Regions from separate parts of the Paenarthrobacter sp. genome, predicted to be linked through region 2. Evidence: riboswitches for the same ligand, from Rfam matches in the RefSeq annotation. Region 2 holds a riboswitch; each other region holds the start of a gene.
What was found. Region 2 has a riboswitch for thiamine pyrophosphate ahead of thiO (glycine oxidase ThiO). Riboswitches for the same ligand answer to the same signal wherever they lie in the genome.

Region 1 (9,875 bases), on a different contig from region 2:
GGAGCCGGTTTCCATCACCTCCATGATCTTCCAGGCCCCGGACCTCACCACGGTTCCCCGCGTCACCGCGGTGGAGGAGAAGGCTGAGGAGCCCGCAGAAGAAACCGAAACCGCCGCTGAAGGCGAGCTGGAAGACGCAGGTAGTCGCCGGCGTCGCAGGAGCCGGGGCCGCCGTGGTCGCCGTGGAACCGAGCGCGAAGAGAACGAGACCGAGGACGGCACTGAGTCCGAGGACGAGGAAGCGCCGGTAGTAGAAGCCCTCGAAGAAGGCGTCACCTCGCGGCGTAGGCGTCGTAGGCGTCGTGGAGACCAGGATCTTGAACTGACCGGCGGCTCGGACGACGATCCGCCCAACACAGTCACCCGTGTCCGCGCGCCCCGCCCCATCACGGAGGCAGCCCCCTCCAACCGGGTTACCGGCGTCAAGGGCTCTACCCGGCTGGAGGCCAAGAAGCAACGCCGCCGCGAGTCCCGTGAAACCGGACGCCGCCGCCAGGTCATCACCGAGGCCGAGTTCCTTGCCCGCCGCGAGTCGGTGGACCGCCAGATGATCGTCCGCCAGCGCGACGACAGAATACAGATTGGTGTCCTGGAAGACGGCGTGCTTGCTGAGCACTTCGTGTCCAAGACCCAGCAGGACTCCCTGATCGGCAACGTGTACTTGGGCAAGGTCCAGAACGTGCTGCCTTCCATGGAAGCTGCGTTCGTGGACATCGGACGGGGCCGTAACGCCGTCCTGTACGCCGGAGAAGTCAACTGGGACGCAGTTAACCTTGAAGGCCAGCCGCGCCGGATCGAGAACGCCCTGAAGTCCGGCGACTCCGTCCTGGTCCAGGTCACCAAGGACCCCGTGGGACACAAGGGTGCCCGCCTCACCAGCCAGATCTCCCTGCCGGGCCGCTACCTGGTGTACGTACCCGGTGGTTCCATGACCGGCATCTCACGCAAGTTGCCCGACGTCGAACGCAACCGCCTCAAGCGCATCCTGAAGGACCGCCTGCCGGAAAACGCCGGTGTCATTGTTCGCACAGCAGCTGAGGGTGCGTCGGAGGAAGAGCTCACCCACGACATCAACCGGCTGCGTGCACAGTGGGAAGGCATTGAAGGACAGGCCTCGTCCACCAAGGTCCTGGCTCCGGAACTGCTCTACGGCGAACCCGACCTCACCATCAAAGTGGTCCGTGACGTCTTCAACGAGGACTTCTCCAAGCTGATCGTCTCCGGTGACGACGCGTGGGACACCATCGAAGCCTACGTGACTTACGTCGCCCCCGATCTGGTGGGACGCCTCGAAAAGTGGACCAAGGACCAGGACATCTTCGCCGCGTGGCGCATCGACGAGCAGATCCACAAGGCCCTTGAGCGGAAGGTCTTCCTGCCTTCCGGTGGTTCGTTGGTCATCGACCGCACCGAGGCCATGACCGTGGTGGACGTCAACACCGGTAAGTTCACCGGCAGTGGCGGAAACCTTGAAGAAACCGTCACCAAGAACAACCTTGAAGCGGCCGAGGAAGTTGTTCGCCAGCTTCGTCTGCGCGATATCGGTGGCATTATCGTCATCGACTTCATTGACATGGTCCTTGAATCCAACCGCGACCTCGTCCTGCGACGCATGGTGGAGTGCCTCGGCCGGGACCGCACCAAGCACCAGGTGGCCGAAGTGACGTCGCTGGGCTTGGTCCAGATGACGCGCAAGCGCATGGGAACCGGCCTCCTTGAGGTCTTCGGTGAGCAGTGCGAGCACTGCGCCGGCCGGGGTGTCGTCACGCACGACGAGCCCGTTGAGCACCGGCGCGCCAACGTAGTGGCTGCTGAACATCACCGCCCGCACGCAGAAGCGCAGCAGCCTGCGGGGCGGACCGAACGCAAGCGCCGCCGCGGCAAGGGTGGGGGACCGGCCATTGCCGAAGCCCCCGCGCAGGTCCACACCACCACGTCCGCCCCGGCCGCAGCAACCACCACGGCTGAACCGCAGGATCCTGTCCGTCTAGCCAAAGCCGAGGCAACCAGGGCAGCCTTGGCCACGATTGCCGCTGCAGCGCACGCCGCACACCTGCACGACGACGAAGTTCACCGTGCAGAGGAGCAAGCGCGTGCGGCAGGCCGGCACGAGCCAGATGCCAGCCCCGCACCCGGCGCCGCCGCCGGCGGCGAAGCCACCGGCAGTGAAGCAGGGGCGTCAGCCCGCGGTACTGCAAACACGGATGCTGCAAGCACGGATGCTGCAAGCAGGGAAGCGGCAGTCCAGGAAGCAAGGTCCACTCCTGTTTTGCGTTTCGGCGGGGAAGAAGTTGCCTTGCCGTTCGTTGAACACCACGACGAGCCGCAGGCAGCAAAGCCTGCCATGAGCCTGGATCTCCTGGCTGAAGCGTTCTCGCACCTCGGCGCTGCTCCGGCAGCTGAGGAAGAAGCCGCGCCGGTTTCAGTACCGAAGGCTGCTGAGACCCCGAAGGCTGCTTCTCCGGCACGGGCTGCTGAGGAAGATCCTGAGGCTGCTTCAGCCCCGCGTGGTCGTCGTGGTCGCCGTAACAGGAGTGCCAGCAGGGCTCAGGGCGCGGCCAATGAAACCAGCGTTGAACACCATGACGTAACAGCGTCGGCCACCCGTGGTTCGGCGCATGAAGCCAAGGCGACTGTGGAACCGACCCGGAAGGCACCAAAGGATGAGCCCATCATCCTCGGCGTTGGAGTGCCTGCTTCCGAGCTCTAATCGCACCGAACAAGTTGAAAAGGACCCTGCGCTATCTGCCAAACGGCGGGTAGCGCAGGGTCCTTTTCTGTCGGCACTGTAGGCCACGCATGAGCCGCGTGCATAGTCACATCCGGGCTCCGGCGTGGCCCGGTTCCCGCGCCACGTTGCTTCCCGGCTACGCTTGGGGACTGACACGGGGTGCCGGGCGTTGGGCCAGGCTGAGATCCAAACCCGTTGAACCTGTCCGGTTAGCACCGGCGAAGGGATGTCCTCATGACTGCATCATCATATTCATCGGTGTACCCCTTGGACGCACCGGCTTCGGCCCATCCAACCCCGCGCGTCCTGAGCATTGCCGGCTCGGATCCTTCGGGTGGCGCCGGAATCCAGGCGGACCTGAAGAGCATCGCCGCATTCGGCGGGTACGGCATGGCTGCCATCACGGCGCTCACCGCGCAAAACACCAGGGGGGTCAGTGCCGTCCATGTCCCTCCCGCACACTTCCTGCGTCAGCAACTGGACGCCATTAGTGGTGACATCACCATTGATGCCGTCAAGGTCGGAATGCTCGGCGACGCAGCCGTTATTGACGAGGTCCGGGGCTGGCTCGAAGAGGTGTGTCCCGCCGTCGTGGTCCTTGATCCGGTGATGGTGGCCACCAGCGGTGACCGACTGCTTCGGGAGTCCGCTGAGAAGGCATTGCGTTCGCTGCTCCCTTTGGCCCACCTCATCACTCCGAACCTTCCTGAACTGGCCATGTTGCTGGGGGAGCCGGAGGCAACAGACTGGGCTTCGGCGCTGGACCAGGGCAAGCGGTTGGCAGCCGAGTTCGGGAACACGGTCCTGGTCAAGGGCGGCCACCTCCCAGGGCCGGAGTGCCCCGATGCACTGGTAAACACCAGCGGGCTGCTGTCCCAGGATGTGATCGAAGTGGCAGGTCCAAAGGTTGCAACGCGGAACAGCCACGGTACCGGGTGTTCCCTGTCCTCCGCCCTGGCTACAGTCCAGGCAGGAACTGGTGACTGGGAAGTTTCACTGCGGGAAGTCAAGCCGTGGTTGCTAGGGGCGTTGAGGGCCTCTGACGCGCTGCACGTGGGTCAAGGCAACGGGCCCGTGAACCACTTCCACCACTTCCGGCAGGCATCCAAGCCGGGCGCTTTCGCTGCGGCCATGTGGAACGAAGCCGTCCCTGAACTCGAAGCGATTTACGGACTCCCGTTTATTCAAGGACTTCAATCCGGCGAGCTGCCGGAACGTGACTTCAGTTACTACCTTGCCCAGGACGCTATCTATCTCAATGGGTATTCGAGGGTCTTGGCACGTGCTGGAGCCTTGGCCCCCACGGAGGAAGAACAACTGTTCTGGGCAAAGGCGTCACAGCAGTGCCTGGAGGTTGAATCGGAGCTGCATAGGAATTGGTTGAGCACGCGGGAAGCCTCCACGACAATCGGACCGGTCACCAAGTCCTACGTGGACCATTTACTGGCAACATCCGCTGCCGGCAGCTACGCCGTGGTGCTGGCAGCGGTCCTGCCCTGTTACTGGTTGTACGCGGAGGTGGGTCAGCGGCTTCATGCGGCATACGTAGAAGCCGGCGCGCCTGCGGACCACGCATATGCGGGCTGGTTGAAGACCTACGCCGACGAGGATTTCGCAGCGGCAACAAGGAAAGCGATCAACTTCACGGATGCTGCGGCCGTCGTGGCTTCCGGTACGGAGCGGGCTGCCATGATGGATGCCTTCACTCAGTCATGCCGCTACGAGACAGCATTCTTCGATGCTCCGAGGCTGTTTGCGCAGGCTTCGTTCACCCGCGCTCAGTAGCTTTCCACGCACGTATATGAGACCGATTGGAGCGACACGTCTGCGCGTCGCTGGTTGGATCGCGTTAATCTCGCCCAAACACTGTAGGCTGTATGGGCACGGTGCCGGGAGAGTCCGTTACAACTGGTGACGCAAGTCACGAGGTAGCCTCCGGACCCGGCCTCATTTGCAGCTGAAGGTCAAACTAGCGTAATCTTGATCTTCGGTGCTTACGCCAACACTTGGGTTATGCCCCTTGGAATTGTTCATGGGATGACTCGCGGACTTCGATCAGAAGTCCACGGCGTTGAGGCACAGCGCGAACCAGGGCTGATTCCGGTTCAAGGTTCCGCACGCAAATTTTGTAATAAACGTCGAGAGAAGTGAGTACCCAAGTGGTGTACGCGATTGTCCGCGCAGGCGGCCGCCAAGAAAAAGTTTCCGTTGGAGACTACGTAACGCTGAACCGCGTCCCCGGTGGAGCCGGTAGCACGCTTGAGCTGCCCGCATTGCTCCTGGTTGACGGCGAGAAGGTCACCTCCGCAGCTGCGGAACTGGCCAACGTCAAGGTCACGGCTGAGATCCTCGAGGACCTCCGCGGTCCGAAGATCGTCATCCAGAAGTTCAAGAACAAGACCGGCTACCGGAAGCGTCAGGGTCACCGTCAGGAACTGACCAAGATCAAGATCACCAGCATCGCGTAACTTTCGTTACCCGCTGTTCAGGTTTTTCAGTTTCCCCAGAAATTTAGAGGCAGGCATTTCACATGGCACACAAAAAAGGCGCGAGTTCCACTCGCAACGGTCGTGACTCCAACGCTCAGTACCTGGGCGTCAAGCGTTTCGGTGGTCAGGTAGTTTCCGCTGGCGAGATCATCGTTCGCCAGCGTGGAACCCACTTCCACCCCGGCGCAGGCGTCGGTCGCGGTGGCGACGACACCCTGTTCGCACTGCAGGCCGGTGCGGTTGAGTTTGGTACTCGCCGCGGCCGTCGCGTAGTGAACATTGTTGCTGCTGCAGCTGCAGAGTAACAACAAGTTCTGAACCGGTGGAGCGGGCCAAACGGCCCGCTCCACCGTTCTTTTAACCGCATTACAATCGACTAGGGCGCTTTAGCGCACTGGTTTTTGCAATAACGCTGGCAACAGCAACAAACGCTGTGAGACAGCAACTGAGGAGATTCACGTGGCGAGCTTTGTAGACCGGGTAGTCCTGCACGTATCCGGCGGAACCGGCGGCCACGGCTGTGTCTCTGTCAAGCGGGAAAAGTTCAAGCCGCTCGGTGGACCCGATGGTGGCAATGGCGGCAACGGTGGCGATGTCATCCTGCGTGTATCTGCCCAGACCACAACCCTGCTTGATTACCACCACGCTCCCCACCGCCACGCCACCAACGGTGGCCCCGGCATGGGTGACTGGCGTGGAGGCAAGAACGGTGAAACCCTGATTCTTCCCGTGCCCGATGGCACCGTGGTCAAGACCAAAGACGGCGAAGTCCTGGCCGACCTCGTTGGCGAGGGTACCGAATACATTGCAGCTGCCGGCGGGCAGGGTGGCCTCGGCAACGCATCCCTTTCATCGCAGAAGCGTCGGGCTCCGGGCTTTGCCCTGCTTGGTATCGAAGGTGAATCCAGCGACATCGTCCTGGAACTGAAGTCCATCGCAGATATCGCGTTGGTTGGTTTCCCTTCGGCCGGTAAGTCGAGCCTCATTGCAGCCATGTCTGCTGCCCGGCCCAAGATTGCCGACTACCCTTTCACTACCCTCATCCCCAACCTCGGTGTTGTGCAGGCCGGCGATGTCCGCTTCACTATCGCCGATGTTCCCGGCCTGATCGAGGGCGCCAGCGAAGGCAAGGGCCTGGGCCACAACTTCCTGCGTCACGTAGAGCGTTGTGCTGCGCTGGTTCACGTCCTTGATTGCGGAACACTCGAATCTGACCGCGATCCTCTTTCCGACCTCGCCATCATCGAGGCCGAACTGGAGAAGTACGCAGTAGACATGAGCTACGCCGGTGTTGACGGCGAAGTTGTGCCCTTGAATGAGCGTCCCAAGCTGGTAGTCCTCAACAAGGTGGACCTTCCCGACGGCAAGGACATGGCCGAGTTCGTCCGTCCGGATCTCGAAGCCCGCGGCTACCGCGTTTTTGAGGTATCTGCAACGAGCCACGAGGGCTTGCGCCAGCTCGGCTTTGCCATGGCTGAGATTGTCCAGGCAGCGCGTGATGCCGTTCAGGCCACGCCTCCCAAGGTTGCTGCTCCCGTCCTGCGTCCCCGTGCGGTCAACGAATCCGGTTTCAAGATCCGCCGCGAGGAGAAAAACCTCGAGCCACTGTTCCGCGTCCTGGGTGAAAAGCCAGTGCGATGGGTCAAGCAAACTGACTTCACCAACGAGGAAGCCATTGGCTACCTCGCCGACCGCCTCGCCAAGCTTGGTGTTGAAACCGAACTCTTCAAGGTCGGCGCCAAGCCCGGCGACACCGTGGTAATCGGTGAAGACGATGGCGTGGTGTTCGATTGGGAGCCCACCATGATGGCCGGCGCAGAGCTCTTGGCTACGCCCCGCGGTACAGACATTCGCGTTGCGGACATCGGCGACCGCCCCACTCGTTCACAGAAGCGCGACGAGCAGCTCGAACGCCGCGAAGCCAAGGCCGCTGCGCGGGCTGAGCTTGAAGCTGAACGCAAGGCCGGCATCTGGACAGAATCAGTCAGTGGTCGCCGTGCCCAGGCAGTGAAGGAAAGCCACCTGGATTCCGGTGATGACGACTAGGACCGTCGACGCCCCGGACATAGCTGAGCGACTTGAGCGCCAGGCCCTCGCCACCGCCAAGCGGATTGTTGTCAAAGTAGGGTCATCCTCACTGACCAGCATCAAGGGGGGCATCTCCGAAAAGTCCCTCACCGGACTGGTCAATGCCCTCGCTGAAAAGCGCAATTCCGGGACAGAAATTATCCTGGTGTCCTCGGGTGCTATTGCTGCAGGGCTTGCCCCCTTGGGTCTCGCCAAGAGGCCCAAGGACCTTGCCACGCAGCAGGCTGCCGCCAGTGTAGGGCAGGGACTCCTGATGGCACGGTACACCCAGGCTTTCAACGCCCACGGGGTAACGGTCAGCCAGGTTTTGTTGACCGCCGATGACCTGATGCGCCGGACGCAGCACACGAATGCCTTCAGGGCTTTGGACAGGCTGTTGAACCTTGGTGTTGTTCCGGTAGTTAATGAGAACGACACCGTAGCCACGCATGAGATCCGCTTCGGCGACAACGATCGCCTTGCTGCCTTGGTAGCGCACTTGGTTCGCGCCGATGCACTCGTGCTGCTGTCCGACGTCGACGCCCTCTACGATGGCCCGCCGTCCCAAGGCGCCCAACGTATTCCGCTCGTCCGTGGTCCGCAGGACCTGGAGGACGTGACCATTGGCAAGGCGGGTAAGGCCGGCGTCGGAACCGGCGGCATGATGACCAAGGTGGAAGCAGCGTCCATTGCTGCCGGCTCGGGGATCCATGCGCTCGTCACGTCCACAGCCAATGCTGCGGCAGCCTTGGCCGGGGAGGACGTGGGAACGTGGTTCGCCGTAAACGGCAACCGTAAGCCGGTCCGCCTCCTTTGGCTGGCGCACTTGGCGACCGTTCAGGGCCGTTTAATGCTCGACGACGGCGCCGTGAAGGCCGTGCGCGACCGGCACAGGTCACTCCTTCCCGCAGGCATTTCGGACATTAGCGGTGACTTCGAAGCCGGTGATCCCGTTGAGATGGTTGGCCACGACGGTACCGTGGTGGCACGAGGCCTGGTGAACTACTCTTCGGAGGAACTCCCGCGCATGTTGGGTCGTACAACGCAGGAGCTTGGCCAGGCCATGGGTCGCGGCTATGACCGCGAAGTTGTTCATGTTGACGACCTGGTGCTCCTCAGGGCGTCCCGCTCATCTAAACTTGGAGCATGACTGAAGCGCTGACCCCTGACGCCCCTGTGATCTCCGACGTTTCCGGGACCACCGGCCAGACGCCGGAGAACCCTGCGGCAGGCGGACCGTTGGCACCGGAAGACGTTGAGGCTGCCGTCCACGCAATCGCGGACCGCTCCCGGAAGGCTGCCCGCCGCATGGGGCAGGCAAACCGTGCATGGAAGGACCGTGCGTTGCGTGCCATCGGTGCTGCCCTGGTGGAGAACCGGAAGCACGTGTTGGATGCCAACGCCAAGGATGTTGCCGTGGGTCGTGCCAACGGCACGTCCGCGGCCCTGTTGGATCGTTTGACCCTGACTCCTGCCCGTATTGACGGTTTGGTTGCTGCCCTGGAGAACCTGGCTGGCTTGCCCGATCCTGTTGGCAACGTGGTCCGTGGGCAGACACTTCCCAATGGACTGCGCTTGCGCCAAGTCAACGTCCCCATGGGCGTTGTGGCCGCCATTTATGAGGCCCGCCCGAACGTCACGGTGGACATCGCAGGCCTGGCACTCAAGAGCGGCAACGCAGTAATCCTTCGCGGAGGTTCTGCCGCTGCGAACACCAACGGGGCGCTGGTGCAGATTCTTCGCGAAGCCCTGGATTCCGTAGGCCTGCCTGCTGATGCCGTGCAGACCGTGGACCAGTATGGCCGCGAAGGGGCCAACGTCCTGATGCGCGCCCGCGGTCGGGTGGACGTCCTTATTCCCCGCGGTGGACGCGATCTGATCCAGACGGTTGTAACCAACTCTGCCGTGCCCGTCATTGAAACCGGCGAAGGCAATGTCCATATCTTCATTGACGAGTCCGCGAATGAAGAGATGGCCGTGGAGATCCTCCTGAATGCCAAAACGCAACGCCCCAGCGTCTGCAACACAGTGGAAACCCTGCTGGTGCACTCCGGCGCTACTGTGCTGCCTGCCGTTGCCAAGGCACTGCGTTCGGCCGGTGTCACCCTTCACGTCGATGAGCGGATCGCTTCTGCCTTGGGCAAGGACATTGAAACCGTTCCCGCTGACGATGACGATTGGGCCACCGAATACATGGACCTCGATCTCGCGGTCGCCATGGTGGACAGCCTGGATGAAGCAGTCAACCACATCCGCACCTGGACCACCGGGCACACGGAAGCGATCCTCACCAACAACCTGGCCAACGCTGAGAAGTTCATAGCTGACATTGATTCAGCTGCCGTGATCGTCAATGCCTCCACCCGGTTCACTGACGGAGGGGAGCTCGGGCTCGGAGCCGAAGTGGGTATTTCCACCCAGAAGCTTCACGCCCGCGGTCCCATGGGCCTCACGGAGCTGACCACCACCAAGTGGATCGTCCAGGGCGAGGGCCAGATCCGCGCCTAGTGACGCGGTAACATAGAACAGAAGTCCGGAACGGTTGGGGAGTCCCGCCGTCGAAAATCCTTTGAGAACCAATAGGGGAG
Region 2 (9,875 bases):
AGGAAATCACCAAGTCCAAGGATGCCCGACTCACCCGTGCCGAGCACATGGTGACGTTGTTGTCCGAGGATTATCCGTTGACCTGGGATGACGTCATCCACCATGTAGCTCCCGGTGCGACGGTGGGCCGCCCGCACATCGCTGATGCCTTGGTCGCGGCTGGCGTTGTCGCGGATCGCACGGAGGCCTTCACTTCCATCCTCACTTCGCATTCTCGGTACTTCGTGCAGCACTATGCGCCCAACCCGGCAGTCGCCGTCGAGCTTGTCCGCGCGGCCGGCGGCGTTCCGGTTTTCGCCCATCCTGTGGCCTCGTCGAGAGGACGTATCGTGGGGGAGCAGACATACCGGGACATGATCGATGCCGGACTGCTGGGACTTGAGGTTGAACACCGCGACAACCCGGAGGAGGGCCGCACATTCCTCCGGGGCCTGGCCGCCGAACACGGTTTGCTCATGACGGGGTCTTCCGACTACCACGGAGCCGGCAAGCCCAACCTGTTGGGCGAAAACACTACGTCGCCCGAGGTCTTGTCACGAATTGAGGAGTTGGCAACAGGCAGCAGGGTCATCCGCTGATGGATCTTCAACTGCTTGCCTCCGTGATCGTCACGCTGTTCGTGATCATGGATCCACCGGGTACCGTCCCGATTTTCATGTCACTGACGGCGCAGATGTCGGCCAAGGACCGGAACCGTTCCGCGTTCCAGGCTCTTTTGGTGGCCACCGGCGTGATCGTAGTGTTCGCGATCTTTGGTCAGTCCATCTTGAACTACATGCACATCTCGCTGGCGGCCTTGCAGGGCGCCGGCGGTCTGCTCCTGGTGCTCATTGCGCTGCAGCTGCTGACGGGGTCCACCAGCGGCGAAGAGAACGCTGCCAAATACAAAAACGTGGCGTTCGTGCCTCTGGGAACGCCGCTTATGGCCGGGCCCGGGGCGATCGTAGCCGTCATGGTGTTCGTGCAGCAGTCGAGCCAGCTCTCGGAGTACCTGGCCGTCGGGCTGGGCATTGCCGTGGTGCTGGGCTCCCTTTACCTTGCGATGCGCTTCGCCGGCGTCGTGCAGCGGGTGCTTGGCGAAAATGGAGTGGAGCTGGTCACCAGGATCGCCGGCCTCCTTCTGTCAGCTATTGCGGTCCAGATGATCGCGGACGCCGTTCAGGCCTTCGTGAAGGGAGCTGCCTGATCCAGGCTGGTGACCGGTAGAGACCCGCTCTGATGGAAATCTGCCTTGCTGCCCAGCCGTTTCCGCATGACGGCAATGGCCTGTTCGTTCTGGTCTACGCACACAAAGTTGCGGCCCAGTTTCGAGGCAACCGCGCCGAGGGTCCCTGAACCAGCAAAGAAATCAAGGCACCAATCGCCCTCACGGCTCGATGCAGAGACAATCCTGCGAATCAGGCCTTCCGGTTTTTGAGTTGGGTAGCCGGTCTTCTCGCGGCCCGTGGGCGAAACGATGGTATGCCACCAGACGTCCGTTGGCAGCTTGCCGAGCTCGCGTTTGGCCGGAGTGACCAGTCCGGGGGCCATATACGGTTCCCGGTCCACTTCGGCGTTGTCGAAGTGATACTTGGTGGGGTTCTTGACGTACACCAGGATGTTGTCGTGCTTGGTGGGCCAGCGGTTCTTGGCGCGGGCGCCGTAATCGTAGGCCCAGATGATCTCGTTCAGGAAGCATTCCCTGCCGAAGATCGAGTCCAGCATCACTTTGGCGTAGTGGACTTCCCGGTAATCCAAATGCAGGTACAGGGTGCCGTCGTCGGCCAGAAGTCGCCAGGCTTCCACGAGCTTGGGTTCCAGGAAGGACCAGTAGTCACTGAAAGCGTCGTCGTAGCTGTGCAGGGCGCCCTTGATGGTGTCGTAGGAGCGGCCCTTGAAGCCGACGCGGTCGCCGTCGCCGTCCGCGTTGCGGACCATGCGGGTTTCCTGGCGGCGTTGGACTCTGCCCGTGTTGAAGGGCGGGTCCACGTAGATGAGTGTGAAGGCGCCGTCCGGCAGCGTAGGGAGGAATTCCGCGTTGTCCGCGTGCACCACCAAGTTGCCGCCGTCCGGCGCCCAAACAGATTCAGTCATTGAGGTTTTTAGGCCTCAGTGCTGCCGGACTGGGCAGCTGCGGTCTCACCGGACACCACTTCGCCATTGCGACGACGAGTGCGGGTCCGACGCGTACGTGACGGCTTCTCCGCATTGTCCGCGGTGGCTATGCGGGTTTCCGAAGCGCCGGCAGCGGGGGCTGCCTCGCCATCAGAAGTACGACGGCGGCGCGTACGGTTGCGACCACCCTCGCCCTTGGATTCACTGGACTCGGCGTCACCGGACCTGCCGGAGCGGCCACGGCCGCCGTCTCGGCCACCATCGCGCTTGCCGTCTCGTCCGCCATCGCGGCCTGAACCGCCGGAGCGGGCGTTTTTCTTGCCGGTCTCGCCCAAGTCCTCAAGGACCTCGGCGTCGACGCCCGCGAGGATGCGCTTGTTGCGTGGCAGGCGGCCCTTGGTGCCCTCGGGGATGTCGAGATCAGAGTACAGGTGCGGCGAGGAGGAGTACGTTTCTACGGGCTCGGGAACGCTGAGTCCCAGGGCCTTGTTGATCAGGCCCCAGCGAGGCATGTCGTCCCAGTCAACAAACGTGACTGCGGTGCCTTTGTTTCCTGCGCGGCCTGTGCGGCCAACACGGTGCAGGTAAATCTTTTCGTCTTCCACGCACTGGTAGTTGATCACGTGGGTGACGTCATCGACGTCGATGCCGCGGGCAGCGACGTCGGTTGCCACCAGTACGTCAACCTTGTTGTTGCGGAACGCGCGGAGCGCCTGCTCGCGGGCGCCCTGGCCAAGGTCGCCGTGAATGGCTGCAGCTGCGAAGCCGCGGTCTACGAGTTCCTCGGCAACCTTTGCGGCGGTGCGCTTGGTCTTGGTGAAGATGATGGTGCGGCCGCGTCCGCGGGCCTGCAGGATGCGGGCCACAACCTCGGTCTTGTCCATGCTGTGTGCACGGTAGATGAGCTGGCGGATGTCGCGCTTGGTGAGGCCTTCATCATTCGGGTCAGCTGCCCGGATGTGGGTGGGCTGCGTCATGTAGCGCCGGGCCATCGCGATGACGGGGCCGGGCATCGTTGCCGAGAAGAGGAGCGTCTGCCGCACGGCGGGGGTGCCTGCGATCAGCGTCTCGACGTCGGGGAGGAAGCCGAGGTCCAGCATTTCGTCGGCTTCGTCCAGGATGACCATCTTGACGTTTTTGAGGCTCAGGTGCTTCTGCTTGTACAGATCGATCAAGCGGCCAGGTGTGCCGACTACGATTTCGACACCCTTCTGCAGGGCATCGATCTGAGGCTCATAAGCGCGGCCTCCATAAATGGTGGCGATGCGGGCATTGCGCTTGCGTGATGCGGCCTGGAGATCGTTGGCAACCTGGACGGCGAGTTCACGCGTGGGGACGATGACCAAGGCCTGCGGTGCGCCCGGGACGGCGAGTTTGGCGTAGCCGGCATCGTCCCGGCCTGCGACACGCTGGAGGGCGGGGATGCCGAAGCCCAGAGTTTTTCCGGTACCCGTCTTGGCCTGGCCAATGATGTCGTGGCCGCTCAGGGCGACGGGCAGGGTCATGGCCTGGATGGGGAAGGGGTGCGTTATCCCGGCGTCGGCCAGGGACTCAACGATGTCGGCGCGGACGTTAAAGTCAGCGAACGACTTTTCTTCGATCTCGTGGGGCGCCTCATCAGAGATGATCGTTTCCTCGGGCTCGATTGATTCGGTTCCGGTGGAGTCCGTCAGGACTTCGTGGGTATGCAATTCACTCACAGGGAGTTTCCTTATTCATTTGGGCATTGGCGCTGCATGCTCAACGGCGGCGGCGGAGCCGTACCGGAGCACGAACGGGCGCGCAAGCAAGTCCAGTGGAAGCCGATCGCGGGCTATCTAAGTACTGGCACTGGTGACCAGTTGGTACATCTCAAGATCGCGTAGGGGCGGGCTTGTTGAGTTCAAAAATTAACTGAATCAACGACCGGGCATCCATTACTACAACCCCAGTCTATCCTCTGAGGGCCGGAAAGCCCGGATCGCCGGATGTACGGCTTCAAGGCAGCAACTGGAACCTGATCTCGCGGCTGGCGATATCAGCCTTCAGAAGCCGCACCCGAACCTTGGTTCCGGACTCCATTTCTCCGTCGCACCGGGCCGTAACAGCGGGGTCTGCGATTTGCACGACGCCAAACGGTCCGTTGCCGTTTCCGTTGCCGTTTCCGTTGCCTCTGGCGGCTCCGTTGGAGGGCTTGGACCCGGAAATAACCACAGCCTCGAATTCCTGGCCGATGTGGTTGGCCACCAGCGCCGCTTCCACGGTGTCCAGTGCCGCCCGCTCGAGTCGTCCGGCCAACTGATCCGAGGCTGCCATGATCTCGGGCAACGACGGTAGGGCCTCACGAGCCCACGCCGGAATGTCGTGGTTATTGCTGAGGGCTTCGCAGATCACCAGGACAAAGCGATCGATGAGGCGCCGCAAAGGTGCCGTGGTGTGGGCATAGGGAGCCCCGATAGCTGCTTGGATGACATTGGCCGGAACATCACCGTCAAAGGGCGTGTAGCCGGCACCGCGGAACAACGTGCCGGCCGAATGCAGGATGGCAAGTTGTTTGGGATCGGATGCATCCAAGGTCCGCAAGTATTCGCCGTAGCTGACTTGTCCGTCCCAAGGTTTGCCGAGGGCAGTTGTTTGCCGCTTGAAATGGAGTAGTGACCGATCATCAGGTGCGGGCATGGTGCGCAAGATGCCCACTTTTCCATCGAGCATCATCCGCGCGGCGGCCATGCCTGTCATGAGGGAGATCTGCGCGTTCCAGTCCTCAATCGGCAGGGAGGGCGCCGCCGCGATTCTGTACCCGCCGCCGTCGGTCGCTTGGACTATTTCCTGTTCCGGCATATTGAGGCTCGCGCCGCCCCGCTGCCGTTCCAGTTCGACGCGCTTCAGTCCCACTTCTTTGAGGAGCTGAAGAACGGGTGGGGCTGTTCCGTCGTCGATCTGTTGTTGCGCGCCCTTGTAGCTCAGTTTGGCCCTGCTGCGCACAGTCGCGCGGGCAACGGTGACAGCCAGAACTTCAGCTTCCGCGTCCAGGTCGAAATCCCAGACGAAAGCACTGCAGTCCTGGCCGGCCAGCAGGCTTCCGGCGTTCTCACTGATGACCTCCGGATGCAGTGGGATTCGGCCATCAGGAGCGTAGAACGTCTGCCCGCGTTGACGCGTTTCGGCATCAAGTGCGCCGCCGGGAGCCACAAAAGACGGCACATCGGCGATGGCATAAAGGACCTTGTATCCGGCACCGGTCCGTTCAATGAAGAGGGCTTGGTCCAGGTCGGTGGACGTCGCGGGGTCGATGGTCACGAAAGGAATGTCCCGCAGGTCCTGGGCCGGCAACTCAAGGGCCTCCACCGCTTCCTGCGCCTCCTCCACCGCTTCTGCTGGGTATTCGCCGGGGAGTTCCAGCTCCGTCCTCAAAGCAGCAAGGGCCGCAGCAAGCTGGTCCGACGAGTCGTCGACGTTGGGCGCAATCCGATGATGTGACACGAAAATCAGGTTAGCCCGAATTGGGCCGATAGTCTTGGATCATGGGCACTTCCCCGGACGCCGCAGCCTACGCCGGACAACTCTCCACGGAGTTGCTCGGAGCCATGGCGTACGGCGAGCTGTCCGCCTTTGGGCGGCTATCCCTGGACTCCCGCCACGCGCCCACGCTTCATGACAGGTCCGTGCTCGCTAAGATCGCAGTAGGGGCCTATGGCAACTTTGCCGTCCTCAACAACCGGTTGTCGGAGATGGGCCTGGATCCGGAACAGGCCATGCTGCCGTTTCAGCGCTCCTTCGATCACTTCCACGAGCGCACCAAGCCGGGGGACTGGTTCGAATCCGTGATGAAGGCCTATGTCATCGATACTGTGTCATCAGATTTCTATAGAGCCGTTTCCATGTTCCTCGACCCAACAACGCAGCATTTCGTTGAGCGCGTTGCCTCCCCCGATCAGGCCACGGAAGTCCTTCGCGTCCTGCTCAGGCGGGCCTTGGCAGATGACCCGCGCCTCGCTTCGCGATTAGCGCTGTGGGGCCGCCGTTTGGTGGGAGAAGCGTTGACGCAGGCGCAGCGTGTCGGCATGGAACATCCCCTGCTGGGACCAATACTGAAAAACGGCGGGGACGCGCGTGCCGCGGTGAAAACGCTGACGACGGAGCTCGCCGATAAGCACGCCCGCCGGATGACCGGCCTCGGGCTGACCGCCTAGCCCGCGGATCGCACGCACGTCCGCCTTTCCCTAGACGGTATCCAAAGCTTCCAGCAGCGACTTGGCTGCCGCCGTCGGGTCCGTTGCCGCTGTGATGGCACGGACCACCACGATCCGGCTGGCGCCCGCTTTCACAACTTGCTCAACGTTACTGAGATCGATGCCGCCAATGGCGAACCAAGGAAGGGTCACGCCGTCTGAACGCTTGACCGCTTCTGCGGCATATGTGACCAAGTCCAAACCAACCGCAGCGCGGCCTGGTTTGGTGGGTGTTGCCCACACCGGGCCCACACAAAAATAATCCAGTCCCAAGGGCCCTTGGGAGGTGGCCACGGCTGCATCGATTTGTTCCGTTGTGTGAGTGGAGAGGCCGATGCCGGTGACGTTCGGCAGAAGGGTCCGGGCGGCCGTCAGGGGCAGGTCCTTTTGCCCGATGTGGAACACGGGGGCCCCGGAAATACTGGCAACATCGGCCCGGTCATTCACAGCCCACAGCCGGCCGTGCCGTTGTGCGACGCTCCGCAGGACGGCCAACATCTCCAGTTCTTCGGCAGCTTCCAGAGTCTTGTCGCGGAGTTGGATGATGTCCACGCCGCCCTCGAAAGCAGCGTCGACGAAGTCCTCAAAATCGCCCTGCTCCTTACGGGCATCTGTGCACAGGTAGAGGCGGGCGGAGGCAAGAGCGTCAGGCTGAGTCATGGGAACCAGAGTAGTTCCTCTAAACTGGGCACGTACTGCGGGAGCCGCGACATTCGTCATATGACTGTCCGGCTGAGAGGGCTTCAGCGCCGACCGCTTGACCTGATCCGGCTAGTACCGGCGTAGGGAAGGAAACGAATGGCAGATCCCCGCCATACCCCTCTTCATGCAGACGTTGCAGTCATTGGTGGCGGCGTCATCGGCCTCGGCATCGCCCACGAAGCCCGGCGATTGGGCCGATCAGTTGCGCTGATCGACCCCGCACCTGCTTCGGGCGCCTCCTTCGCAGCGGCCGGCATGCTTGCACCCGTCAGCGAACTCCATTACCAAGAAGAAGACCTTCTTGACTTAATGCTTGAGTCTTCCCAGCTATGGCCCTCCTTTGTGGACGGCCTGGATCAAAGTGCAGGGGACAGCGGATACCGCACGACGCCGACCCTTGCCGTGGGTGCCGATGCAGCCGACCGCCGGGCGCTCGCAGACCTGAGGTCGGTACAGCTTGCGGCCGGTTTGGGCGTCGAACCTCTCGCCCTGCGGGGTGCGAGGCAACGGGAGCCGCTCCTCAGCCCGCAGATTTCCTGCGCATTCGACATACCGGCCGACCACCAAGTCGATCCGAGGAAACTGGCGGCATGCCTCTTGGCAGGACTGGCAAGCCATTCGCCAAGCGACAGTTCCTGGGTGCCGGGAGTCGACGACGGATTCGCCATTGCTTCCCGGGCGCGCGGTTTGCTGTGGGAAGGCGGGCGGGTCGCAGGAGTGGACCTTGAGTCAGGAGCCGCCGTCCTCGCCGGAGAGACCGTGGTAGCCAACGGGCTGGGGGCGTCCCAACTTACCGGTCTCCCTGATGGCCTCAAACTTCCGGTAAGGCCGGTCTACGGGGACATCCTCCGGCTTCGCGTCCCTGATCACCTGCGGCCCTTGGTCACATCAACGATTCGCGGGATGGTCCGTGGGATGCCTGTCTACATCGTCCCCCGGGACGACGGAACTGTGGTGATTGGAGCCACGCAACGCGAAGATGGGTTGTCAGCGCCTTCCAATGCGGTATCAGCCGGTGGCGTTTACCAATTGCTGAGGGACGCCCAAGTATTGGTCCCCGCAGTGGCTGAACTGGAACTCCTTGAAGCAACCGCCCGCGCCCGCCCCGGAACACCGGACAACGCTCCACTGCTCGGACGGGTCGGTGCTTCCGATGGCGACGTCGAGGGCCTGGTGATCGCAACAGGATTCTTCCGCCACGGAGTCCTCCTGACTCCCGTGGCCGCCAAGATCGTCGGAGAACTCATTGTTAGTGGCTCGGCGGACCCCCGATGGGTCCCCTTTATGCCCCATCGTTTCGCGAGCAACGCCCCTGTTGCCCGAGCACTCACGCCAGCAGCACGAACCACTACCAAGGAAACAGCATGAACATTAAAGTGAACGGAACCGACCACGCAGTCTCTGATGACGCGTCCGTCAGTACCCTCGTTACCGCCGTCACCGGTCGCGCCTTGGACCCTCGCGGACAGGCGGCCGACGGCGGCAAGCTGGGAGTCGCCGTCGCACGCAATTCCGAGGTGGTGCCGCGCAGCCAATGGGCCGTGACGGCGCTCGCCGACGGAGATGAACTCGAACTTGTAACAGCAGTCCAGGGAGGCTAATCATGACAACAGCAAACGTTGACGTCCACACCACTGACGTTCGCACCGACGCGCTGGTGATCGACGGCGTCGAATTCGGTTCCCGCCTCATCATGGGGACCGGAGGCGCGCCGAGCCTCGACGGCTTGGGATCAGCGCTCCTCGCTTCGGGGACGGAGCTCACCACAGTGGCGATGCGCCGCTATTCGCCCGCCGAAACAGGCTCGCTGTTCCAGCTCTTGGTGGACCATAACATCCGCGTGCTGCCCAATACTGCCGGTTGTTTCACGGCCAAGGACGCTGTGATGACAGCTGAACTGGCTAGGGAAGCACTTGAGACCGATTGGGTGAAGCTGGAAGTCATCGCAGACGAACACACGCTCCTTCCCGACGCCGTGGAATTGGTGGATGCAACCGAACAACTTGTAAACCGCGGCTTCAAGGTTTTCGCCTACACCAATGACGATCCCGTGCTTGCGCTCAGGCTCGAGAATCTGGGTGCAACAGCCGTCATGCCCTTGGGATCGCCCATCGGAACCGGCCTTGGCATCCTGAACCCGCACAACATTGAGCTCATCGTGTCCCGGGCCTCCGTACCCGTGGTCCTCGACGCGGGGATCGGAACAGCCTCCGATGCTGCCCTCGCCATGGAACTGGGGTGCGACGCCGTCCTGCTTGCCACCGCCGTAACGCGGGCGCAAAACCCCGTGCAGATGGGCGAGGCCTTCAAACACGCTGTGATCGCCGGTAGGCTGGCCAAGCAGGCGGGCCGGATTCCACGGCGGGAGCACGCGCTCGCATCCTCGGCGATGGAGGGCCGGGCAGAGTTCCTCTGATGAAGGAGCAGTCATGGCAGGCACGGAAGACCAACTGACCGAAGCAGCCATCAACGATGCCCTCAGGGCCCTTCCAGACTGGAAGTATTTAGATGGTCTGGTGACGGTTTATAAAACCTCGACGGCGGCGGACGCGCTTGCGTTGATTGCCACGGTTGGACAGATCGCCGAGGAACAAAATCATCATCCGGATCTGGAGTGGCGCTACAACAGGGTCTTTGTTCGCTACGTATCCCACGATGCGGGCGGCCAGGTGACGAAACGTGACGTTGCCGCTGCCACCGCTGTCAGCGAAGCGGCCGCAAGGATGCATGCAGCCGCCCAGCCGGACCGGTATCCGGCGTCATGAACCGCCCAGATGGCAGTAACACCAATCCCAAGCTCGACCATTGGTGTTACTTGACCATTGGTGTTAACTGCCATCTCGCGGGCTTAAAGCGTTAGAGCCGCAG
Region 3 (9,875 bases), on a different contig from region 2:
CATGTTGAGCGGCGTGTTCTTGCCCACTCCCCCGGTTATAACGTGCCGCGCTTGTCCGGATCAATGCCTCATTCAGACCAGACGAAGAGCCCGGAGCGCTCCGCCTTCTCAACGTCCGTGGCAAGGGCGGCCAACTGCTGGACGTACTGGCGCGATCGCGCTGCATCAAACGGCATATCGTCCTGTGCGGCCCAGGCAGCAGCCACGTCATCGAGGACGTTCGCGTCCCCTTCGCTTTCATAGGTGAGGAGTTCGGCCAAGGCCCGCACCATGGCCTCAGGAACGCCCAGGAGCGCATCACTGGTGACATCAACCAAAGCAAGCTCATAATCAGCTCCGGCGGCGTGGACAGCTTGTCCTGCGAGGTCGCCCAACTGCTCCACCTCGAAGTCGGTGATTCCCTCAATCCTCACGGCGGGGCCGGTTACGTCAGCCCCCTTTTCAAGGGCAGCTGCCCGCTTGAGTGCTTCATCGTGGGTGGCTACAAAAATTTCGGCAAAGCCCATGGAGAGTACTCTCATTCCTTCGTGCTGACGGGGCGGCGGCACGAATCCGAATGGCTTCGTGCCGTCACTGCCCAGCCTAGTGCAGGAGGGAGCCTGTGCAGGAGGGAGCCTGCGCAGGAGTGGCAGCAAGCTGCTAGCGGACGGCAACCCGCAGCTTGTTCCGCCAGGGGTCCTCAAACCGAAGCTCAGCTCCTGTGTGATGATTCTGCACTCCTGCGACCTTCAAGCGATCGGCCAGCGCTGCGACGTCGTCACTGCCGGGGACTTCGATCAGAACCTCCCCGAGGCCGAGCGTGTCCTTTCGGGGGCCTGCTCCGCGACTGTTCCAGACGTTCATGGCCATGTGATGGTGGTAGCCGCCGGCGGAAACGAATAGTGCCTGGCCATGCCAGCCTGCGGTTCGCTCGAAGCCGAGAGTCTCCACGTAGAACTTTTGCGCAGTTTCGACGTCACCCACTTGCAGGTGCACGTGTCCGATCCCGGCAGCGGCCTCGCGTTGACCTGTCACCGCAGCTTCACTCAGGTGCTGCTGAAGGAAGCGCTGCGGTGGCAAAGCCACATTGTCCATCACAACATTCTTGCCGTCCCACTGCCAGAGCTCACGCGGCTTGTCGTAGTACAGCTCAATTCCGTTGCCTTCGGGATCAGTGAAGTAGAACGCTTCGCTCACCAGGTGGTCGGCGCTGCCCGCGAAAGCACGAGGCTCGTACTCCGCGGCCGTAGCAATAGTCGCGGCCAGCGACGGCTGATCTTGGAACAGGATTGCCGTGTGGAACAGACCAGCCTCTCCCCGCCCGGGAATCTGCAACCCAGCAGCGGGGGCAAGGTGGACGACGGGCTTTCCCACGCGCCCCAGGTACAGCCCACCATCCTGCTCGGCCACAACTTCCAGGCCGAGTGCCCGCTGATAGTAGTCGCTCATGACTTTCATATCGCCCACCTTGAGCATGACAGTGCCCATGGTGAGTTCGGCAGGCAGAAGATCCTGGCTGAATGATGAGGTCATGTGAAGCTCCCGGGTTCTGAGGCGGCCGCGCATCGGCACCTTCTTACCTATCTAAATTACTTGAAGCTTCAATTTATTCCTAACGGACGACATTGCCCCTGAGCACGACATGCTTGAGCGCCGCGACGGTACCCGGATGACGACGCGGATCGTCACTGCACAGCACGACGTCGGCACTTGCGCCTTCGCCGATGGCCTCGACTCCCAGCCACTCACGGGCGCCCCAGGTGGCGGCGTGCAGCACCGCCGCCGGCGGAAGGCCGGCGTCGTGCAGTTCCATCATTTCGTCCGCAATCCTGCCGTGTTTGATCACGCTGCCGGCGTCAGTACCTGCATAAATTGAAACCCCTGATTCGAAGGCCTCCAGCACCCGCTCGCGACGACGCTCCCAGAGACGAATCATGTGGGCCGCGTAGTCAGGAAACTTCGGCCCTGCCTGGGCAGCGATATCCGGGAAGGTAGCGATGTTGACCAAGGTGGGGACGATAGGCACTGACTGTTCCACCAAGCGCGGCAGATGCCGCGGAAGGAGACCAGTGGCGTGCTCTATGCAGTCGATATTGGCGTCGAGCATGTCATCTATGGTGGCCTCGCCGAAACAATGTGCGGTGACCCTTGCGCCCTCATCGTGCGCCGCCGAGATGGCTTCCTTGACGATCTTCGCAGGGAACGAGGCTGCGAGGTCTCCAACACCGCGATCGATCCAGTCGCCCACCAGTTTTACCCAGCCATCGCCGTCGTGGGCTTCCTTCCGGACCGTCTCCACTAGTTCTCCGGGCTCAATTTCATGGCCCAACCCGCGGAGATAACGTCGGCTCCGGGCGATATGCCGACCCGACCTGATCAGTCGGGGCAAGTCCGTTCGTTGCTGCACCCAGCGGGTGTCGCCGGGCGATCCGCAATCGCGGATCAGCAGCGTTCCAGCGTCGAGGTCTGCCTGGGCCTGGGCCTGCGTGACCTGTTCGTCCACAGCTCCTCCAGCGCCGAGCCCAATGTGGCAGTGGGCATCAACGAAACCCGGCAGAACCCAGCCATCCAACACCCTGTCCGGCGTCGCAAAGGGACGCTCGAACGTCAGCTTGCCGTCTACGGACCACAGCCCATGGCGTTCTTCGGCTGCCGATACGAGCACGGGTCCGCTGAATTCGATGATGTTGGCCATGGCAAAAGCGTAGCGGGGGGAGGTGCGATGGAGCCTGGTGCCTGCATGTGACTGGGAGCCCGTCGGGAGCTGTGGTAGCTTCGTCTACGACCACACGGGGGCCCCTGCAGGGGCTGAGATCGGACTGACGCAGTCTGCGACCGTTGAACCTGTCCGGGTAATGCCGGCGAAGGAAGTGAGTATTCCCTTGAGCACCACAGAAACACAGCACAGCCCTGCCCAAAACCAGACCAATACAGTCCAAAACCAGATCAATACGGCGGAAACCGTCACGCAATCCTTGAAGTCCCATTCGTTGGCTTGGCTGGAAGATCCAAACAACGGCATACGGGTCCCCGTCACGGAGATCGCGTTGGAGCCCTCCCCCAATGGGCAAGCCAACAAGCCTCTGCAGGTATACCGAACAGCGGGCCCCGGAAGCGATCCCGTGGTGGGCCTTGAGCCTTTCCGTGCACCATGGATCGAATCCCGCGGAGACACGGAGGAGTATTCGGGGCGGGAACGGAACCTGCTCGACGACGGCAAGTCCGCGGTTCGGCGTGGAGCCGCGTCAGCGGAGTGGAAGGGTGCGCAACCGGTGCCGCGCCGCGCCGTCGCGGGTAAGACCGTCACGCAAATGCACTACGCGAAACAAGGCGTCGTGACTCCGGAGATGCAGTTCGTTGCGTTGCGGGAGAACTGTGACGTTGAGCTGGTCCGCAGCGAAGTTGCCGCGGGAAGGGCAATCATTCCGAACAACATCAACCACCCTGAATCAGAACCGATGATCATTGGCAAGGCATTCTTGGTCAAGATCAACGCCAACATCGGCAACTCGGCAGTCACCAGCTCCATTGCAGAGGAAGTGGACAAACTGCAGTGGGCAGCCCAGTGGGGTGCTGACACCGTGATGGACCTCTCCACGGGAGATGACATCCACACCACGCGGGAGTGGATCATCCGAAACTCGCCCGTTCCGATCGGAACAGTCCCCATCTACCAGGCGCTGGAGAAGGTGAACGGCGAGGCGAATCAGCTCACGTGGGAGATCTTCCGCGATACCGTGATCGAACAATGCGAGCAGGGCGTGGACTACATGACCATCCACGCGGGAGTTCTGCTGAGGTACGTGCCCTTGACCGCCAACCGCGTCACGGGCATCGTCTCCCGCGGGGGTTCAATTATGGCCGGATGGTGCCTGGCGCATCACCAGGAGAACTTCCTCTACACGCACTTTGACGAGTTGTGCGAAATCTTCGCCAAATACGATGTCGCGTTCTCCCTGGGTGACGGGCTTCGTCCCGGTTCCATCGCCGACGCGAACGACGCCGCGCAGTTCGCGGAGCTGGATACGCTCGCTGAGCTGACGCAACGGGCGTGGGAATTCGATGTCCAAGTCATGGTGGAGGGCCCCGGGCATATTCCTTTCCATCTGGTGCGCGAAAATGTGGAGCGCCAGCAGGAACTGTGCAAGGGTGCGCCGTTCTACACGCTGGGTCCCCTGGTTACTGATATCGCACCTGGCTATGACCACATCACCTCAGCTATCGGCGCCACGGAAATCGCCCGCTACGGCACCGCGATGCTTTGCTACGTGACCCCGAAGGAACATCTGGGGCTTCCCAACAAGGACGACGTCAAGACGGGTGTGATCACGTATAAGATCGCGGCTCACGCAGCTGACCTCGCCAAGGGACATCCGGGGGCCCATGAGCGTGATGATGCGCTTTCCAAGGCACGGTTCGAGTTCCGCTGGAGGGACCAGTTCGCTTTGTCCCTCGACCCGGTCACGGCAGAATCCTTCCACGACGAGACCTTGCCCGCTGAACCAGCGAAGACCGCGCATTTCTGCTCCATGTGCGGCCCCAAGTTCTGTTCGATGCGCATCAGCCAGGACATCCGTGACGAGTATGGTTCGGCAGAGTCACAGGCCGCAATCGCAGGGATGTACAGCGGGATGCGGGAAAAGAGCGAGGAGTTCCTGGCCTCAGGTGGAAAGGTCTACCTGCCGGAACTTCAGGTACCGGCGAACCAGGGTGGGAGCGAAAGCAGCTCAGGAAGCCTGAGCTGACATTGCCCGTCCAACATCTGCGATGAACGAGCGGATTACCTGAGCGCCATCAACGGAATCCTGGGGCCGGTGTCCACCCGCTGCCACACGGCGGAGGGCACCGGTCTCCTGGAGATAGCCGGCGATCTCCTCATACAAGGGCTCCCAACCGCCAGTGAGAACCAGTGTGGGGACGCCCGGAACAATGTGAAGCGGGGCTTCCCACGGTGGTGCTTGGAGCCGGAGCCTGCGGGCTGACCGCCGCGCCTCCGGAGTGTCCAGTCCGCCGGTCTCGGCAGAGAAAGCGCGCCGGTAATACTCACGTTGGTAATCGGCGTCGTTAAGCTGGCTCCGCACATCGAACAGCGGTTCCATCAGGGCCCGATAGGAAGCAGTCGCCGGAAGCTCAGCGGTCAGGGACAAGCAGGAAGGCTCCACCAAACAAAGTGAGTGCACAAGGTCCGGGCGCTCGACTGCCGCCAGCATGGCCGAAATGGCGCCTTGTTCGTGGGCAACGATATGGCCGCCACCGGAATCAGCCAAGGCGTTGATCACTATTGCGACGTCGGCCGCCACGTTGGACTCTACCGGTTCGGCCACGGAGTCAAAGCCGTGCCGCCGTAGGAAGAGTGCATCATAAGCAAGGGCCATGCCATGTTGCTTCGGCCATGCCGCAGCACCGAAACTTCCCAGGCCGTGGACGAAGGCTACGCGCTGCTTATGCATTGATTCAGCCTATTCCACGGCTCCGACATCCCAACTGCGGCGCGGTTGGGATGTCAGCCACGGTTTACTTTCCCAGGAACTTGTCGAAGCCCTTGGGGAGGTTGAGCGATGAGGGATCGAAGTCTGCCGCGCCTTGGCCGAAAGCTGCGCCCGTGGGGGCTGCCGAGGCTGCGTTTGCCCGTTTGGCTTCTGCATCCCGCAGCTCCTGGGCTGCCTTGGCAGGGTTGCCCGAGCGCGCCTTCTTCTTCGGGGCGTTTTTGCCTCCCTTGCGTCCTCCGCCGGGGCCTCCAAGGCCAGGCATCCCGGGCATACCCGGCATGCCACCACCCTGCGCGAGCTTCTTCATCATCTTTTGGGCCTGGGCGAAGCGCTCCAGCAGGCCATTGACCTCAGACACGTGCACACCGGAACCCTTGGCGATACGGGCGCGACGGGAACCGTTGATGATCTTCGGAGCTACACGCTCGTGCGGAGTCATGGAGCGGACGATGGCCTCGACGCGGTCGATCTCTTTTTCGTCGAAGTTCTCCAATTGCTGCCGGATGTTTTGCGCGCCCGGCATCATCATGAGCATCTTCTTCATGGAGCCCATGTTGCGGATCTGCTGCATCTGGGCGAGGAAGTCATCCAGGGTGAAGTCTTCCTGGTCAGCGAACTTCTTCGCCATCCGGGCGGCTTCGTCTTTGTCCCACGCCTTCTCGGCCTGTTCGATCAGGGTGAGGACGTCACCCATGTCCAGGATGCGGGAGGCCATGCGGTCCGGGTGGAACAGTTCGAAATCGTCCAGGCCTTCACCGGTGGACGCGAACATGACCGGCTTACCGGTTACGGACGCTACCGAAAGCGCGGCACCACCGCGGGCGTCGCCGTCGAGCTTGGAGAGCACGATACCCGTGAAGTTGACGCCTTCATCGAAGGCCATCGCCGTGTTGACGGCATCCTGGCCAATCATTGAGTCGATGACGAAAAGAACTTCGTTGGGGATGATGGCCTGACGGATGCGGCGGGCTTGATCCATCATCTCGGCGTCAACGCCAAGACGGCCGGCGGTGTCAACGATCACGACGTCGTGCAGCTTCTGGCGCGCTTCCTCGACGCCGGCCTTGGCTACGGCCACCGGGTCACCGGCAGGGTGCTCGAGCTCGGACGTAGCACCGGGGTGCGGAGCGAACACCGGGACGCCCGCGCGCTGACCAACAACCTGAAGCTGGGTCACGGCGTTGGGTCGCTGAAGGTCACAGGCCACCAGCATGGGGCTGTGGCCCTGGGCCTTGAGCCACTTGGACAGTTTGCCGGCGAGGGTGGTCTTACCGGCACCTTGGAGACCGGCAAGCATGATGATGGTGGGGCCCGTCTTGGCCAGGCGGATGCGGCGGGTTTCGCCACCAAGGATCTCCTTGAGTTCCTCGTTGACGATCTTCACGATCTGCTGGCTCGGGTTCAATGCTCCTGAGACTTCGGCACCCAAGGCCCGTTCGCGAACGCGGCCTGTGAACTCGCGGACCACGGATACGGCAACGTCCGCATCCAGCAAGGCACGGCGAATCTCCCGAACCGTGGCATCGACATCAGCCTCGGTGAGGCGGCCCTTGCCACGAAGGTTCTTGAAGGTTGCTGTCAAGCGGTCAGAGAGTGAATTGAACACGCGCCGTGCACTTCTTTCGATGGTCTACGAATGGCGGCCAATGCGGCACGCCAGAGTCTTGACGATTGCCCCAACAAATATGTCTCAACCCAGCAAATCTGAATCGACAAGGGGACTCGACTATCTAGGGTACCAAGTCGCACCTGCAAGATGGCATGCTGGCACAGTGACCAGCAAAAGAACCGTAAAAACGTTGCTCATCCTCGGCGCGTCGGGGGACCTGACAGGGAGGCTGCTCCTGCCCGGGCTTGCCGGGCTCCTGGCCTCCGGCCGGGCACCCGGGCTTCGTTTGGTAGGGGCGGGTTCTGACCCGTGGTCCCCTGAACAGTGGCAGGAACGGGTCCAGGGCGCCTTTGCTGCCGCATCGGATGCAGCCGATGCGACAGGCCGCGCTGCTCTGGCTGCTGTAGCCGCGGCAACCGAATACCATCAGCTGGATGTCACGGCAGACGGGCCTTTGGCGGAGCTGCTGGCCCGGTTGGAAGGCCCGGTAGCCATCTACTTCGCCCTACCGCCCCACATCAGCCAGAAGGCCTGCGAGGTTCTTCACAAGGATCAGCTGCCCACGGGTACACGCTTGGTGATGGAGAAGCCATTCGGTTCGGGAACAGAATCTGCGTATGAGCTGAACAAGACACTCGCCGCGCTGGTGCCCGAGGACCACATCCACCGCGTAGACCATTTCCTTGGCAAAGCCACGGTGTTGAACATCCTGGGTCTTCGTTTCGCCAACACGTTCCTGGAACCGGTGTGGAACCGCGATCACATCGAGAAAGTGGAGGTCATCTTTGACGAGGACCTGGCACTTGAGGGCCGCGCCCGTTACTACGACACCGCCGGGGCGCTCCGCGACATGATCCAGAGCCACCTCCTTCACATCATGGCTTTCCTGGCCATCGACGCGCCAGCCACCATCGAGGAAAGGGACCTGCGTGACGCCGTGGGGACGGTCCTGCGAGCCAGCAGCATCAAAGCCCCGTACACCGATTCCACACGCCGTGCCCGATACACCACGGGAACCCTCGGAGAACGAACGGTTCCGGATTACGCTGCCGAGGAAGGCGTGGACCCGGCCCGCAATACTGAAACCCTTGCAGAGGTCCGGGTGGACATCGATAACTGGCGTTGGAAGGGTGTCCCGTTCATCCTTCGCTCCGGCAAGGCCATGGGACGCCGACGCAAGGAGGCCGTGATCACCTTCCGTCCGGTCCCCCACCTGCCGAAGGGATTTTCGGGCGTGGACTCCCCCAACCAGCTGCGGATCGGCTTCGGTCCGGACGTGCTCCGTCTCGACGTAGATGTGAACGGCCCCGGTGACATCTTCACGCTGGACCGCGCCAGCTTGGTTGCTCAACTCAACGCAGACGGAATGCTGCCGTATGGAGAAGTACTGGAAGGTATCCTCAACGGCGACCCCTTGTTGTCCGTTCGGGGCGATACAGCCGAAGACTGTTGGCGGATCATCGAGCCCGTTCTTCGCTCCTGGGAGGGCGGCGACGTCCCGCTCCAGGAGTACGACGCCGGCAGCGCGGGGCCGGCGGACTGGCCCACCGTCGTCGAGGACTAAAGAAGATATGAATTAAAGACACCGCCAACACCGCAAGCGGGCCGGGTACCTTGAACTGGTACCCGGCCCGCTGTGTCTTGGCTGAAGGACTTAGATTGCGGCTGCGCCGCGCTCCCCGGTCCTGACTCGGACTGCTTCGTAGACATCCACGGTCCACACCTTGCCGTCACCGGCGCGGCCTGTGTTTGAGCTGGCGATGAGGACATCCAGGATGTCGTCTGCCTGCTCATCCGTGGCGAGGACCTCGATGCGGATCTTGGGAAGGAGGTCCACGTTGTACTCGGCTCCGCGATACACCTCCGTGTAGCCGCGCTGACGGCCGTAGCCACTGGCCGCGCTGACCGTCAGGCCCTGGACCCCGTAGGACTCGAGGCCTTCCCGGACTGCTTCAAGCTTTTCGGGACGGACGATCGCTGTAATGAGCTTCATGCCTGGACACTCTCCTTGCCTTCTGCGGGGCTCTTGGCATCTTCGGTGCTGTCCTGCTTTCCAGTCATTGCGTTGTGCACCGGCTGGAAGCTTCCACCGTGGCCGTTGACGCCGAACTCATAAGCCGTCTCAGCGTGCAGGCTGAGGTCTACGCCCACGTTTTCCTGTTCCGTGGAGACCCGGAAGCCCATGGTCTTGTGGATGGCGAAGGCGATGATGGCTGTCATGATGGCCGAGAATGCGATAGCGATGCCGGCTGCTGCCAACTGGGCCCACATCTGGGCCATGCCGCCGCCGTAGAAGAGGCCACCACCAACGCCGTCGGTGGGAAGGGCGATGAAGCCCAGTGCCACGGTGCCGATGATGCCGGAGACAAGGTGGACGCCTACAACGTCAAGGGAGTCATCGAAGCCCCAGCGGAACTTCAGGCCTACGGCCAGGGCCGACGCCACACCGGCAACCACACCGAGTCCAAGGGCGCCTACCGGGCTGACGTTGGCACATGCAGGGGTGATGGCCACAAGGCCGGCAACCACACCGGATGCTGCGCCCAGCGACGTCGGGTGTCCATCACGGATGCGTTCGGTGATGAGCCAGCCGATCATGGCTGCTGCCGGAGCTGCGAGGGTGTTGATCCAGATCAGGCCACCCTGCTCTGCGGTAGTTGCTGCGCCGCCGTTGAAACCGAACCAGCCAAACCACAGGATGGCTGCACCGAGCATGACGAACGGGATGTTGTGAGGGCGGTGGTTCGGGTCTTTGCCGAAGCCGCGACGGTTGCCAATGATCAGCACCAGGACCAGCG

Region 1: linked by a shared signal. The riboswitch ahead of thiD (bifunctional hydroxymethylpyrimidine kinase/phosphomethylpyrimidine kinase) and the one ahead of thiO (glycine oxidase ThiO) in region 2 are both predicted to bind thiamine pyrophosphate.
Region 3: linked by a shared signal. The riboswitch ahead of thiC (phosphomethylpyrimidine synthase ThiC) and the one ahead of thiO (glycine oxidase ThiO) in region 2 are both predicted to bind thiamine pyrophosphate.

Annotation. Positions count from the first base shown of each region.
Region 1 is NZ_JAPSHI010000018.1:22,659-32,533, reverse strand. Features, by position in the region: gene RIF72_RS13785 (Rne/Rng family ribonuclease) at 1-2,710, shown strand, start outside; TPP riboswitch at 2,877-2,975, shown strand; gene thiD (bifunctional hydroxymethylpyrimidine kinase/phosphomethylpyrimidine kinase) at 2,966-4,516, shown strand; gene rplU (50S ribosomal protein L21) at 4,891-5,199, shown strand; gene rpmA (50S ribosomal protein L27) at 5,262-5,525, shown strand; gene obgE (GTPase ObgE) at 5,680-7,266, shown strand; gene proB (glutamate 5-kinase) at 7,256-8,437, shown strand; gene RIF72_RS13755 (glutamate-5-semialdehyde dehydrogenase) at 8,434-9,795, shown strand.
Region 2 is NZ_JAPSHI010000001.1:292,062-301,936, reverse strand. Features, by position in the region: gene RIF72_RS01350 (PHP domain-containing protein) at 1-578, shown strand, start outside; gene RIF72_RS01345 (MarC family protein) at 578-1,186, shown strand; gene RIF72_RS01340 (DNA methyltransferase) at 1,159-2,073, opposite strand; gene RIF72_RS01335 (DEAD/DEAH box helicase) at 2,082-3,794, opposite strand; gene RIF72_RS01330 (RNB domain-containing ribonuclease) at 4,072-5,556, opposite strand; gene RIF72_RS01325 (ferritin-like fold-containing protein) at 5,598-6,266, shown strand; gene thiE (thiamine phosphate synthase) at 6,297-6,965, opposite strand; TPP riboswitch at 6,993-7,111, shown strand; gene thiO (glycine oxidase ThiO) at 7,104-8,375, shown strand; gene thiS (sulfur carrier protein ThiS) at 8,372-8,608, shown strand; gene RIF72_RS01305 (thiazole synthase) at 8,611-9,423, shown strand; gene RIF72_RS01300 (4a-hydroxytetrahydrobiopterin dehydratase) at 9,437-9,772, shown strand; gene RIF72_RS01295 (hypothetical protein) at 9,864-9,875, opposite strand, start outside.
Region 3 is NZ_JAPSHI010000020.1:16,332-26,206, forward strand. Features, by position in the region: gene RIF72_RS14635 (hypothetical protein) at 69-521, opposite strand; gene RIF72_RS14640 (VOC family protein) at 640-1,512, opposite strand; gene RIF72_RS14645 (amidohydrolase family protein) at 1,592-2,674, opposite strand; TPP riboswitch at 2,759-2,866, shown strand; gene thiC (phosphomethylpyrimidine synthase ThiC) at 2,862-4,724, shown strand; gene RIF72_RS14655 (alpha/beta hydrolase) at 4,707-5,429, opposite strand; gene ffh (signal recognition particle protein) at 5,494-7,074, opposite strand; gene RIF72_RS14665 (glucose-6-phosphate dehydrogenase) at 7,241-8,641, shown strand; gene RIF72_RS14670 (P-II family nitrogen regulator) at 8,732-9,070, opposite strand; gene RIF72_RS14675 (ammonium transporter) at 9,067-9,875, opposite strand, start outside.